2 regions of the Paenibacillus sp. FSL R5-0486 genome follow, and region 2 is predicted to be linked to the other one. Evidence: riboswitches for the same ligand, from Rfam matches in the RefSeq annotation. Region 2 holds a riboswitch; the other holds the start of a gene.
What was found. A riboswitch is a leader RNA that binds a small molecule or an ion and turns the genes downstream of it on or off. The one in region 2 is predicted to bind FMN.
Positions count from the first base shown of each region.

Region 1 (7,360 bases), 500 kb from region 2:
GGCTTACGGAAGTCCCCGGCTTTTGCCTCAGGATCGATTAGACCTTTCACGGTAATAGAGCGTTCATGTGCCGAGATACCTGTTGTTGTATCTTTGTGATCCACAGAGACGGTGAAGGCTGTTCCATGGAAATCCGTATTTTGTTGAACCATCGGTTTCAGGTTAAGTTCGTCCGCACGTTGTTGTGTAATCGGAACACAGACCAGACCTCTACCTTCAGTAATCATGAAATTAATGACTTCAGGCGTCGCCTTTTCGGCCAAAGCGATAAAATCGCCTTCATTCTCCCGATCTTCATCATCCACAACAATGACGGGTTTACCACGCATGAGATCATATATGGCTTCTTCTATTGTGTCCAGAATGGATTGTTCTGACATTGGTCCACCTCCAGTTAATTTCTGTTCTCTATTTATGCAAATCCGTGATTGGAGAGAAAATCTTCACTGATACTGCGCGGCTTGCCAGTACCCGTCTCCCGATGTCCTCTCCCATACTGGAGCAGATGATCCACATATTTGCCCAAAATATCGCATTCGATATTAATGGTATCCCCTGTCTTTTTCACATTTAGTACAGTTTCACCAATGGTATGCGGGATAATGGAAACCGTGAATGCGGTATCCGATGTATGGACAACGGTCAAGCTAATGCCATCCAGTGTAACCGATCCTTTGGGGATCAGATATTTGAACAACTGGTGATCATCAGGCTTGATCTCAAACACAATTGCATTCTGATCACGTGTTATACTGCCAATCACTCCAGTACCATCGACATGACCCTGAACGATATGTCCGCCAAAACGACCGCCTGATTGCATGGCCCGCTCCAGATTAACTTTACTGCCAGATTGCAGCTGACTGAGATTGGTATGGCGATAGGTTTCAGGCATTACATCGGCGGTAAAACCTCCACCTTCGAGCGTTGTCGCAGTTAAGCACACGCCGTTCACTGCTACACTATCACCAATCTTCAGATCGTCCATGATGGCGGAAGCTCCGATATTCAGGACCATCGCTTCGCCTTTCCGACCAATACGCCGGATCTGACCGACTTCTTCCACCAAACCGGTAAACATGCTGCCGCCTCCCTTTTTCAAGTTATAAAGAACCTAACTTTCTACTTTCAAATCCATTTATTTATTCAGGCCACACCGGAATACCGCCAATGCTGATATTATCTCCAACTTGTTCAATCTCCAACTGATTCAATTGAATCGCCTGATTCATACGTTCCACACCCTCGAAGCGGAAGCTTCCAGGTGTATCATAACCGCCTACAATCTTCGGAGCGATAAACATGAGCAGTCGATCAACCAACCGTGCCTCCAGCATAGCTCCATTCAAGGTACCTCCACCTTCAAGCAAAATTGAACCAATGTCACGCTCACCCAACTTGCTAAGTCCGTTTAACAGATCCACACGTGGTCCAGGACCACAGCGTATAATCTCGACGCCGTAGGCTTCCAAACGTTCAGCAGCTTCAGGACTGGCTTCGTCTGTTGTCAGCACCCATGTTGGAGCAAGACCATCCTTAACCATTTTGGCACCTACGGGAAGACGTAACTTGGAATCCACTACAATGCGCACTGGACTAATGCCTTCGACTTGCAAACGGGTTGTAAGTTCCGGATTATCGGCGATTACCGTGTCGACGCCAACCATAATTCCCTGGTGCCGATGACGAAGGGCATGCACAATCTCACGAGCGGGCTCGTTAGAGATCCACTTGCTGTCTCCGCTGCGCGTTGCAATTTTGCCATCCAAAGTAGTAGCCGTCTTCAGTGTCACGAAAGGTAGACCCGTTGTAATAAACTTAATGAATTTTTCATTCATGCGTCTTCCACGCTCACGCAGTACGCCAACTTCAACTTCAATGCCTTGTTGACGAAGCATGCTTATACCCCTGCCGGATACTTGCGGATTTGGATCTTCACAACATACCACAACACGTTTCACCTTTTCATGAATCAGGCGTTCACTACAAGGTGGCGTCTTGCCATAATGACTACAAGGCTCAAGTGTAACGTATACCGTACTTCCTTCTGCATCACTGCCTGCCATGTTAAGTGCATGCACCTCTGCATGACCGGTTCCACGTTTCAGATGGCTCCCCAGGCCTACAATACGACCCTCTTTCACAACTACACATCCAACGACCGGATTAACCCCCGTCTGTCCCTGTGCTCGTTCCGCCATATCCAATGCCAGTGCCATATAAAATTCATCATTGATCATTTCCAAATCCGTTCACCCCGCGGTTTAAAGTCTTGTTTATTAAAAAATCCCCGTCGAACAATCAGTTCGATGGGGATGATGAGAGACAAATGTCACCAGCAGGAGTGAAATGGATACAGCACGCCAACACTTTGCCCAAAACTTCATTTCGGGCAAGTGAAAATAGACACATACCTTAATGAACATCAATTACAGGTAAAGAGCTTTTATAGTGCGGCATATGTATGGAACTGTCCGGCGTAACCGGATCTTCCCTGCACAGTGCAAGACATCACAAATCGTGACTGTGCAGCAATACTCCTGCTGAATGCAAACCTGTTAGGTCTGCACCTCTCCTTCTCCCATCCAGACTATACTGTCGGTTCTGGAATTACACCAGATCAGCCATCTGCCAATGGCAGACAGGTCACGGACTTTGCATCAAGTGCTGGACACATAGGTCCTTACACTTCCTGCATCACCGCCGGTAGGGAATTGCACCCTGCCCTGAAGGATTGCTTTCGTTATTACTTGGATGTTAGCACTTTAATGCCAAAAAATCAATTGTTTTTTGTTCCTTTTTGTCACATACTAACTTTTAATAAGCTAAGAAACAACAAAAAACCGCTTCCTCTCAAGGAGGCACGGTTTTTGTTTGGAGACACATTTCACATCCATCGTATCATTCTACATATCAGGAAAACACCAGCTCGCCATATGCTTTAATTCTTTGGCATTATGGAATGGAGTGCGATCAGGTTCTTGCAGGGGCGAAGTCGGAAGCGGGAACTCTCTTGCCACCCTTCTGACCCAACTTGTGGAATCGATCGCAATAGCCGAGCATTTCCAGCGTCCATTCGCTCTCGGTCGAAACGTCCCATGCAAATCTGCTTTACCCGGCATCTCTGGAAAGACACCATCCAGATATTCAACGATGACGCGCTTGTCTCTGACTTCATGACAATATACAGTCACCCATACACCTTCTCGGACCCGAACAGCATACACATCGCCAGACTGTACCTCCCCGGTACCTGCATCAGGAGATGCCTTTGGTACTTTTCCACGAACACTTCTCTTCTTCTCCAATGCCCCTAAGATCGTGTCCTTTAGAGCTGGACTCTCATCAGGCTTATCCGCAAGAGATATATTATTCAGATCAAAATCATGAAATATCTTGTTCAGGTTGTTCTCATTAATTCCGACAGATGAGTCCCACCACGCCAGAGGGGCCTGCACTTCCACCCGCACATTGGGGCGTGCGTCACGCTGCATATAAGAGGTGAATTCCGTGATCATTCCGGGATGTTCCGGCGTATCCAATATGCCAATCAGAGCTAACGTCTCAAGCAAATCACGGTAAGCATATTCCTTCTGTGTAGGCAAAAGACGTTCCTTCTTGAGCGCTACTGCTGCCTTGCTGTAACGTGTTTTGGGAGGTAATTCGCGCAGCACCGTTAACACCGCACGGAATGTCCAGCGGTCGTACTCATTGGGTATTGGAAGCTCCTGTGCGGTAGCCAGCTCTCGAAGTGCCAACACGCATCCAAAAGGATCACCGTCCAACGGGGTTCCATTGGTCATCCGCCAATACCATTGCAGCGTTGTGTCGGTTGCTTGATCTACACTTAATCCGCAGATCTTACAAGTGTTCGAAGATGGATATGGCGTATGTTCATGACTTGGCATACTGCTCGCAATAAGCTTGCCCGTAAGCAACGAGCGCCAGATCATGGGTGCTGACCACAAAGAGGATACAAAGGCCTGCGCTGCATCATTGATCGTCCATTGATTCGCAACTTTTTTCAGCTCAGTAATCGTTTCATCATGTTGCGGACGTACAAAGCGATTCGGTTCATGCCCGGCTGTCTCAAGCGCTTCTCGATCCTTTACGGATAGACTATCCGGAACGACATGGCGCGATGCCTGCAATTCTTCATCCCACAACGTGCGCTCACTATAAATTTGTTTTAACAAGCTTAGCTGAGTAACCATATCCAAGGTTTTATTCATCCTTTCTAATTATCGATTTGAAGTATGTAAAAATAAAAAAAGTGCTTCTATAAGAGAAGCACTTCATGTTTGGATCCAGTTAAGGTGAAGGTATTAAGCTTCTACAACTTCAACAGTTTCCATTTTGTCTTTACCTTCTAAAGCGTCCACGAACTCCATACCTTTAGTTACTTTACCAAATACAGTATGTTGTCCATCCAAATGTGGTTGCGGTTGGTAGCAGATATAGAACTGGCTTCCACCTGTGTTACGGCCAGCATGTGCCATAGCAAGTGTTCCGCGCTCATGTTTGTTTGGGTTAATTTCACAGTTGATTGTGTAACCTGGGCCACCTGCACCGCTACCGTTAGGGCATCCGCCTTGAGCTACAAAGCCCGGGATAACGCGGTGGAATGTAAGACCATTGTAGAAACCGGAATTAGCCAGTTTCTCAAAGTTTGCTACTGTGTTTGGAGCTTCTTGATCGAACAGATCGATCAGAACTTCTCCGCCGTTTGCCAATTTAATTTTCGCTTGTTTCGCCATATGTAAATGACTCCTTTCGTATTGACCATCGTTAATGGTGCCAGAACGCATGACCCTGGGCCAAGCATTACAGCACTTTTCTTAGTGTACACCGAAAATGTCTGGATCGCAAAAAAAACGGCAACTTTTTTCATGATTTAGCTCAAATACTCAAAAAGCAGACAAAAAAGGAAGTTCCTTTTTCATCTGCTTCAACTGCAAAATCCCTATATCTTGAATAATGCAGAAACGCATTATCTTTTGACGAATTAGCGAGTAACTGGCTGTTTTCCAATGCGCGCAGGTACCAGGTCATTCTGGATGATATCTTGATACGTCTCACGGCGTACCACGACATCCCCTTGACCGTCTTTGACAAAGACAACGGCTGGACGACGAATCCGGTTGTAGTTGCTCGCCATGGAGTAGTTATACGCACCTGTGCAAGCTACAGCGAGTAGGTCGCCACTTTCCACTTTTGGCAGGTCCAGATCCCAGATCAACATATCGCCACTCTCGCAACATTTACCCGCAACAGATACTGTTTCCTGAGCAGCCTCATTCGCACGATTGGCAAGCACAGCTTCATACTTGGATTCATACAAAGCAGGACGTGGGTTATCGGTCATACCACCATCAACGGCAACGTATTTACGCACACCTGGAATGTCTTTGCTTGTTCCAACGGTATATAGCGTTGTTCCCGCTTCACCCACGATGCTGCGGCCTGGCTCAACCCAGATCTCAGGTACGGCATAGCCGATTTGAGCAAAATGATTTTTAACGGCGTCTGTAATAGCCTTCACGTATTGTGCAACTTCAAGTGGCGTATCTCCATCGATATAACGGATTCCGAATCCACCACCAAGGTTAACCACTTTGAAAGCAACATTAAGACGCTCATATACACTTGCTGCAAATTCGGCAACACGTTGAACCGCCATCTGGAAGCCTTCAACTTCGAAGATCTGGGAACCGATGTGGGAATGCACACCGAGCAATACCAGATTAGACTGCTTGGAAGCCAAGTCAATCGCTTCAAATGCTGTACCATTACCGATATCGAATCCAAATTTCGAATCCGTCTGACCTGTAGAAATATATTCATGCGTATGTGCCTCAACACCAGGCGTCACACGAAGCAAAATGTTTACTTTACGATTTTTGTCCGCTGCTACAGCCTGCAACAGATGCAATTCATTGAAGTTATCAACAACAAAGCATCCAATCTCTGCATCAAGAGCCATTTCGATCTCTTCCAGCGTTTTGTTGTTACCGTGGAAGTGAATGCGCTCAGCCGGGAATCCTGCTTGCAGTGCAGTAAACAGTTCACCGTCAGATACAACATCCAAGGAAAGTCCTTCTTCAGCTGCAAGGGCACACATCGCCATTACACAGAATGCTTTACTTGCGTAAGCAACCTGGAAGCCCAGTCCGGAAGCACGGAATGCTTCCATGTACTCTCTGCAACGCTCACGAACCAATTGCTCGTCCACAACGTACAGGGGAGTTCCAAACTGTTCTTTCAGATCTGTTGCATCAACTCCGCCAATCTCCAGATGCCCTTGCGCATTTATTTTACTTGTACCATGTAAATACATAATCTGCATTCCTCACTTTTTATATACTGGAACAATTGATATTCCAATGATTTTACACCAGTATATCAAATTAGGCAGCGAGATGAATGGATTTTTTGGAAGATCATTTGTGTTTTTTACTTTTTTGCAGTTCCCCGTCCGGATCATCGGACATTTTGGTGTTGTCACGGGTTTTATTGAATGATGGACGTTTTTTATTTTCCAGCAGCGGAAGCCGGAATAAAAAGTTGCCCAAGGCCTTTGCATTAAACGGTATAAAAGGCCAGAGATACGAAGAATTGTACGACCGGTGAACGGTGAGCGCCAATATGAGTAATGTACAGCCCACGACCAACCCCGGAACCTTGAATATCGCAACAGCGACTAGCAGAACCAGCCTGACCAGCCTATTGGCGAGACCCAATTCGTAACTTGGCGTGGCAAACATACCGATGGCTGCGATGGCCATATAGAGCACAACCTCATTGACAAAGTATCCTGTTTTCACCGCGATATCCCCGACTAGAATGGCCGCGATTAAGCCCATAGCCGATGCCAGAGGTGTAGGCGTATGGACCGCTGCCATCCGTAATAAATCGACGCCCAGTTCGATCAGTAGAAACTGTAGAATCAGCGGTAGCTTTACATTTTCCTGCGGACCAATGAAGTCAAGTCCCATCGGTTTAATCGAAGGGTCAATAACCATCAGAAGCCATAGTGGTAGCAAAAACAACGAGATGAGAATCCCTGCAAAACGCACCCATCGTAAATACGTCCCCATCAAGGCGGTCTGTCTGTTCTCCTCCGCATGTTCACACAGGTCGAAGAAGGTCGTAGGTAGAATCATCACACTCGGAGAAGTGTCTACGAAAATGACGACTCGTCCTTCCAGCAAATGAGAAGCTGTAACATCTGGTCGCTCGGAATATCGAACGAGTGGGAACGGATTCCAACCCTTGTTGATAATCGCTTCCTCCAGCTGTTTATCGGCTGCGGGAATACCATCGATATCTACTCGCTGAATTTTTTCACGAACTGAATCGA
Region 1 is NZ_CP150237.1:4,536,331-4,543,690, forward strand. It holds gene MKY01_RS20160 (bifunctional 3,4-dihydroxy-2-butanone-4-phosphate synthase/GTP cyclohydrolase II) at 1-380, opposite strand, end outside; gene ribE (riboflavin synthase) at 413-1,081, opposite strand; gene ribD (bifunctional diaminohydroxyphosphoribosylaminopyrimidine deaminase/5-amino-6-(5-phosphoribosylamino)uracil reductase RibD) at 1,143-2,246, opposite strand; FMN riboswitch at 2,570-2,738, opposite strand; gene MKY01_RS20175 (hypothetical protein) at 2,907-4,214, opposite strand; gene MKY01_RS20180 (peptidylprolyl isomerase) at 4,326-4,757, opposite strand; gene lysA (diaminopimelate decarboxylase) at 5,006-6,337, opposite strand; gene MKY01_RS20190 (spore germination protein) at 6,441-7,360, opposite strand, start outside.
Region 1: another riboswitch for FMN. It lies ahead of ribD (bifunctional diaminohydroxyphosphoribosylaminopyrimidine deaminase/5-amino-6-(5-phosphoribosylamino)uracil reductase RibD); the one in region 2 lies ahead of MKY01_RS17930 (DMT family transporter).

Region 2 (7,360 bases):
CCAATGAATATGCCTGAACTGTAGAGCAGCAAATGAGCCGTGTCCGTATGTTTCACAGTTGTCGCGAGAATAGAGCCATAGATCCCCAGCCAAAATAATATATTCAGTGGATTGGACAGGGCCATCAAAAATCCGGAAATAAAAGATTTTCGAACAGTTGCTTCCGCAGTAGATGTACCTTGAATGCCTTGCTTTAGCTTCGAGAGCGTTTCCACTCCCGTGTAAATCAGAATAAAACTGCCAAATGACCAGAGAAAAGAGCGCATGAACGGCGTGTCCAGAAAATGGGCAACTCCAAAATAAATCAGCAGCATATACACCAAATCTGCAAACATAGCTCCGAGTCCTAGAATCCAAGCATGCATGAATCCGTGGCGGGCTCCACGGTCGAGTTGGGCGGCGTTAATCGGACCGATTGGAGCGGACAATGATATTCCCAGAATGATATAACTGAACAGTACAGACATAAACACGTTCACTCCTTAACGGGTTCGATGAATTGTACCAGTTGTCACAGAAAATGGGTACAAGTCATCGTATTCCCGCAAGGAGTGAAATAGAACAAACTACTTTTATCTCATACTGCGTCAAGGCATTGTTATTCTGTTAAAGTTCCACATCCAATTGAATTGGGGTGCAGTTGTATCCGTTGCATGAGCTTTCTTCACAAGGACAAGCGGAGAGCCCAATTGTGAGATCCATTAATGCCTCCATCTCGATATAATCACCTGCACGAGAGTCGGGAGCTACAACATCAATCTTGCCTTCACTGTCTACAACGGACTTCATAAACAGGTTAAATGGATAGTGTTGATCCGGCGGTAAGATTCCGAAGGGTTCTAGTGCTGTGTTCAGATTGTGATAACAACTGGCGTGATTCTTTTTGTCGTATAACACCTCATACATCTCGGGACGACAAGCAGAGTTGAAGAAATCATGTACCCCAACGGTGTCACGGACAATCTTGAGTAAAGGTTGATACTGATTGGAATATACAAATTGTCCTGGTTTAATTCGATAAGTACGCAATACGTCCATTGTCACGCCGGGATCCAAGCGATGGTTAGCATCCGTAGCATCATATGCCACAAAATCAATGACTTGCTGTCCCTCCAGATCCGTTATGCGTAGTAAAGAACCCTTGTTTACTTTCAAGGCATATCCCGTTTTGGCTGGGATACGATAAGACTGTTTATGGCGCTGATTTGTATTCATCTGTTACATTCCTCCGCTACTGTTTGCTTTCAGTATGCGGAGCAGATGATGCTTTCATGCACTGTTATGGCGATGCACTCTGTACTCAGGCAGGAACATCCAATGGTAAATTTAACACACCACATAATACGTCTTTATGCTGGAAATAGTGGATTACCTCTCATCCCGATCCAGAGGTCTGATTGTTCAAGCTGTCCAGCCAGATGTAATAACCAATCTTCGCGTCCCTTGGTTGCCATCACTTGAACGCCCATTGGCAACCCTTCAGGTGTCATATGCAGAGGTACACTTATCGCAGGCTGACCTGTCAGATTTGCAAGCTGGGTGAACGGTGTATACGTAAGACTTGGCTCAAACATTTCATAGATGAGTTGCTGCTGCTGGGTCTTGTCCAATTCACTAATTCGCATCAGATTACGGATTTGTTCGTCATGAGGTGTTAATTCACCAATCTTAGGCGCAGGAAAAGCATTAACAGGTGTGACGTAGAAGTCATAACGCTCGAACAAAGTGGACATCTGGGCTGCAGCTACATCCCATTCAGCTAAGCTATGTACAAATTCCGCAGCGGACACCTTTTTGCCTGCTTCAGCCAGAACCCAAGATTCAATCTCCATATCATCTGAGGTCAGAGCCCGGCCCATGGATCGTTCCATGGAAGAGATCATCGCGGCCATCTCACCACTGTTCATCATGTAATAGTTCTCCATCAACCGAACTCCATTGACTGGACTCAGTTTTTCTTCAACATGATGACCTTGATCTTCCAACCAGCGAACGAGCTTGTATACAGACTCTTTGGCTTCTGCGCTGACAGGTGTTCCCACGGGCGAATCCGTTGTGTATGCAATTTTCAGTTTGCGATGATGTGGATAGCTCATATCAGCCAAGTAACTGCCTGGAAAGAGTGGAGCATGGAACGCAGCTTCGGGCTGAATGACTTGTAACGTATCAAGCAATGCAGCACTGTCCCGAACCGAGCGAGAGAGGGCAAAATCAATCGATGCGCCTTGCCATTGACGACCAACTCCCGGTCCTACAGGTGTGCGCCCGCGGGTTGGCTTTAATCCAAACAATCCGCTAAAGGAAGCCGGGATACGAATCGAACCTCCTCCGTCACTGGCTCCGGCAAGAGGAACAATACCTGAAGCCACAGCGGCAGCGGCACCCCCACTTGAACCACCTGGAGAGTGATTGATATTCCATGGATTGCGAGTTGGACCATGAAGACGGGGCTCGGTAATATTTTTCAAACCAAATTCAGGCGTATTGGTATGTCCTATGAAGATAAAGCCTGCATCACGGAGTCGAGTGACAAAATTGGAATTGCGTAATGCACGATGCTCGCTGAACAAACGGGAGCCTGAAGTCAGAAATTCACCTTCCATGGATTGCGAGATATCTTTCAGGAGCAGGGGAACACCGGCAAAAGGTTGTTCTCCAGGTCGAACCAAACCGGCTTCCTCCCGTGCACGCGATTCATATGTACGAATAACCGCATTAAGTTGCGGATTCACTTCTTCAAGGCGTGCAAACGCCGCTTCAAGCATTTCAACCGGGGATACTTCCCGGGATCGGATCAGTTCAGCCAAACCTACGGCGTCGTAGGAGGTATATGAGAATGAAGACATTATGATCGTTCCTCTCTGAATATATTTCATCTGTTTATTCCATATGTCATCGTACCACCGGATTAGACAAAAGACAAAAGATAGAAGAGACGTAGTGCGATGATATGCATACTCGTTATGAGGTTGGAGGGAAAAGAGGGGGATTTGCATTTGCGAAATAGAGATAAAGCAAAGGGGTAATAGCTCATATTGCTAATTGAGAAAATGAACGAGTAATATCGAGTCATGGAAATAAAAAACCACTGCTCATCTAATTTGATGTGCAATGGTTTTATTTTATATTTGACTATTTGTTTATATGTGAACCTCAGATATATCCACTTACTCTGTACGCAGCTTCGGTGCAGCATCGGCCGCAGTTGATGATCTTTCCTGCTGTCTGGAAATGGCGAAGAGGGCCACCCAGATCAGGATAAAACCAAGCAGCTGCTCCCATGTAATCAGTGTACGGAAAGCAATCCAGTTCACCAACACACCAGCCATCGGGAAGCTAAGTTCTGCGAGTGTTGCAACAGAGGCTTTGGTTGACGACAGACCTTTGTAATACAACAGAAGACTGAGCAAACCAGGTAACAATGCCTGACCGAGAATGTTGAGGATGACAGCAGTCTGTTCACCCGTTCCGGACGGAAACGTCCATGCCGCACCTTCGTTCCACGTCATAAAGATCAGGAGCGGGAGAGCAACGACAAAGCGAAGGGAGGTGACGGTTTCGTAACGCGCCTGACCCAGCATCAATCGTCCCATAACGGTTGAACCTCCCCATAAGGCAGCGGCCCCAAGGGATAACAAGCTTCCAGCATGAATCCAGTTGTCCCAGTTACCTAATGGCAATGTGAAGCCAAATGTAAGCAGGTACGTTCCTGCTAATGCAATGAAGAACAATCCACCGAAGCGACGTGGCAACGTTTCTTTTAGTAACAGTTTAGCCAGCACGATAGCGAAGAGTGGCTGCATTTTTTGCAATAAAAGCACAGTATTCGGATCGTTATGTGTTAGTGCCATGGTGAACAATACCGTTGCGAGTGCTGATCCTCCCCATGAGATAAAAATCACGGCAATCCAGTGGCGAGCGCGCAGGTTTTTCAGATCAGCCCGAAATTTCCACAGCACGGGAATGGCAATAAGACTGACGATGATATGTTCCACCAGTACAATCTGCGTGGATGTCATCGTGTTTAGCAAAATAATTCGGAAGAGTGGGTCGACACCCCATAAGGCGGCGCCGAGAACTACAAGCCAGAATCCGGTATTACTTCGTTCCTTGCGGTAAACAGGTGATGCTGCTGATGTCTTTTCCATATTCAGGACTCCTTCGTCAGAACACGGAATCTTCAGTTGGCAAAATCGACAAAAGCCCCCGTTTTGGTATAACCAAATAAACGGGGGCTCATCCAAGGACATGCGTCAGGAAAGAGGCCTTCCCGTGAACGGCATGTCAATGTGTTGATCTTCTCTCATCCGGACTGTACCGTCGGCCTTGGATTCACACCAAGTCAGTCGCTGAATGTCCTTCGTTAAGAACAATTAGCGAGTCGCGGGCTGGTTCCGAAGAACATCACCGCCGGTTGGGAGTTGCACCCTACCCCGAAGATCCTATTCAATTATATAGTGTGTTGAACAAGCTGTAACATTAATAAGTTCATCTTATTCCTGTAAGCGCTAGCAGTTCAAGCATTTTTTTAGAAAACGATTTTCCAGCTTCCTTGCTGTCTGCGAAGAAGCACGATCTGACCTGCGTGATACGCATCATGGAGTACCCAGCGAGCTAGTTCGTGTGCCCATTTCTCTTCGGAGTCCATATATGCAGCTTCAAGATCAGACTCTTGTAGTGCAGCTAATTGATCTCGCAACTGCTGGGCTAATCGAGTTGTACCCTGCATCAGTGTATTCCAACCAGCTGCATCCGTTGCATCTCCCGGATTCCCAAATGTGTATTCATTGGAGTCTACAGCAGGAAGTGTAGGCTCCTTACCTTGCATGCGACATAATAAGCGATGGTTGTAATAATACATATGGTTAACCAACTGCCAGATGCTTAATCCCCCTGAGGGTGGAATCCAGGCTGCTTGTTCTGCTGTAAGACCCTCCAAGGATTTCGACAAAGGTACAATCCAATTACATTGATCCCAAGTATCATCCTTTTGAATAAGTAACACATCTAGTGCTGTTGTGTTCGTCATTGCCTTTTCCTCCTTGCGTATAATTGTGATTTGTGATGTAACTAGCTAAAACTGATTAATGAGGTTACACTTAATATAACACATCAAAGATAAGTTGTAACCTTCTTGGTTTAATTAGATGGTTACAATAAACGGAGGTATATATGGACAGGTTATGGACCGATTTTGTAAACAGCGATTATCACGACTGGCGTGGGGGAGATCGATCGGAGGACAGACTTGGGAAGGCGAACTGGCAGCAAGATTTTCTGGAACGATGGCAACTTAACGCTTCTGTCCCTGCATCTCCAGAAGAGGAGTTGTCGATGAGAAATTTCAGGAATGAATTGATAGCTCTTGGAGCCCGCTTATCTTCTGGAGCATCATTAACGGATATAGAAAAACAATGGTTGAACGGCGTTATGCAAGCAGGGCATGTGAGAAGAACATTGACTACAATTGATCAGGAACTGAAACTCCAACTGGTAGCTGTAGAAGCACATTGGAGTCAGGTTATGGCTGAGGTAGCTGCTGACTTTGCTTTGACTTTGGTAGAGGGAGAAGGCGGCAGGATCCGGATCTGTGATAATTCGGATTGTCGCTGGATGTTCTATGATGATACCCGAAGCAGAACACAGAAGTACTGTGATGATAAGATGTGTGGAAATCTGATGAAGGTCAGAAGATTTCGAGCAAAACGTAAATCCCAAAATTGATAAATACTAACAATAACTATATAATGTATATATACTAGCGAAAAAATAGTCAGAAGCAGTACGGATTCGTAAGCAGGATGTGATCGTCTTTCAAACCAAAATAGATGGGAGATGTTTCTTGTGCGGACAAGTTATCTGTTGAAAAATGGCTGTGTGTTGTCGATGGATGCTAAAATTGGACAGTATAAGAGGGCGGACGTTCTGATTCAGGATTCACTGATCATGGCTATTCAGCCCGACCTGGATATTCCGGATGCGGAGATCATTGATGCTTCATCGATGATTATTATGCCTGGGCTGGTGGACACACATCGGCATATGTGGGAATCACTTGTCAAAACAGCGGGAACCAACTGGTCGTTACCAGTTTATTTGCAAAATCTCTATTATGGTGCGATGGGAAGCAAGCTCCGCCCACAAGATAGTTATATTGCCAATCTGCTCGGTTCCTTGGAAGCGCTTAACGCAGGAGTGACGACAGTAATGGATTGGAGCATGCCATATTCCCCTGACCATACGGATGAACTGATTCGTGGACTTCAGGATGCTGGCATTCGGGCGGTATTTGCTCACGGAGTACCTGGTGAGACGGACTACTGGAATCGGGATAGTCAACTCACGTATCCGAATAATGATGTGAGAAGAGTCAAAGAACGTTATTTTTCATCACGGGATCAATTGCTTACTTATGGGCTTGCCATTCGTGGTCCGGAGTTCAGTCATTGGGATACAACCGTGAAAGAGATCGAGCTAGCACAAGAACTGGATGCGATCTGTTCCATGCATGCCGGATTTGGCAGTTGGGGATCTGTGGATCGCTCGATCAGTCACTTGTACGAAGCGGGACTGTTAAGTCCACGGGTGAATATCGTTCATGGTAACACCATGGGCATGGATGAATACAAAATGCTGGCAGATAGCGGCGCTTCCTTGTCGGTCACACCTGAGGTTGAAATGATGATGGGTCATGGATATCCGGCCACCGGCTATTTTCTTGAACATGGGGGAACACCTACACTTGGTGTAGATGTAGTGACGTCTACAGGCGGAGATATGTTCTCGCAGATGAAGTTTGCACTTCAGGCTGAACGATCCAGAGCCAATGAACAACTTTTACAGCAGGGTGAGATGCCTGGTGAGTTGAACTTGCAGTCCAGCCAAGTGCTGAGATTTGCAACTTCAGCTGGTGCCCAAGCGTTGGGATTGGAGCAGAAGGTGGGTACGTTGACCCCAGGGAAGGAAGCGGATCTGATCATGATTCGTACCACCGATCTGAATATGTTCCCCGTTCATGATCCAATCGGCGCTGTTGTGCAATTTGCCAATCCATCCAACGTGGATACGGTCTTTGTGGCAGGTAGACTCGTGAAGCGAGAGGGTAAGCTGTTGAATGTTGATCTGGATGCGATTCGTCATGCGGCGATGCAGAGCAAAGATTATTTGTTAACCCAATACAGGATGTCCGACGCGGAGAGAATTGCGTTCTCATAATTTACTTTTTCATAAAAACCTGAAATGAAGTCAGTTCGTATTTTTATATACACTTCTACCTATAGTAAGAAATAAAGGGCCGCATAATGATATGTGGCTCTTTTACATGCCTTCATATCGTGGAATTAGACAGGATAAGGGAGGA
Region 2 is NZ_CP150237.1:4,040,070-4,047,429, reverse strand. It holds gene MKY01_RS17945 (LysE family translocator) at 1-467, opposite strand, end outside; gene MKY01_RS17940 (urea carboxylase-associated family protein) at 607-1,215, opposite strand; gene MKY01_RS17935 (amidase) at 1,350-2,846, opposite strand; gene MKY01_RS17930 (DMT family transporter) at 3,168-4,148, opposite strand; FMN riboswitch at 4,292-4,445, opposite strand; gene MKY01_RS17925 (DinB family protein) at 4,529-5,029, opposite strand; gene MKY01_RS17920 (CGNR zinc finger domain-containing protein) at 5,173-5,724, shown strand; gene MKY01_RS17915 (amidohydrolase family protein) at 5,836-7,215, shown strand.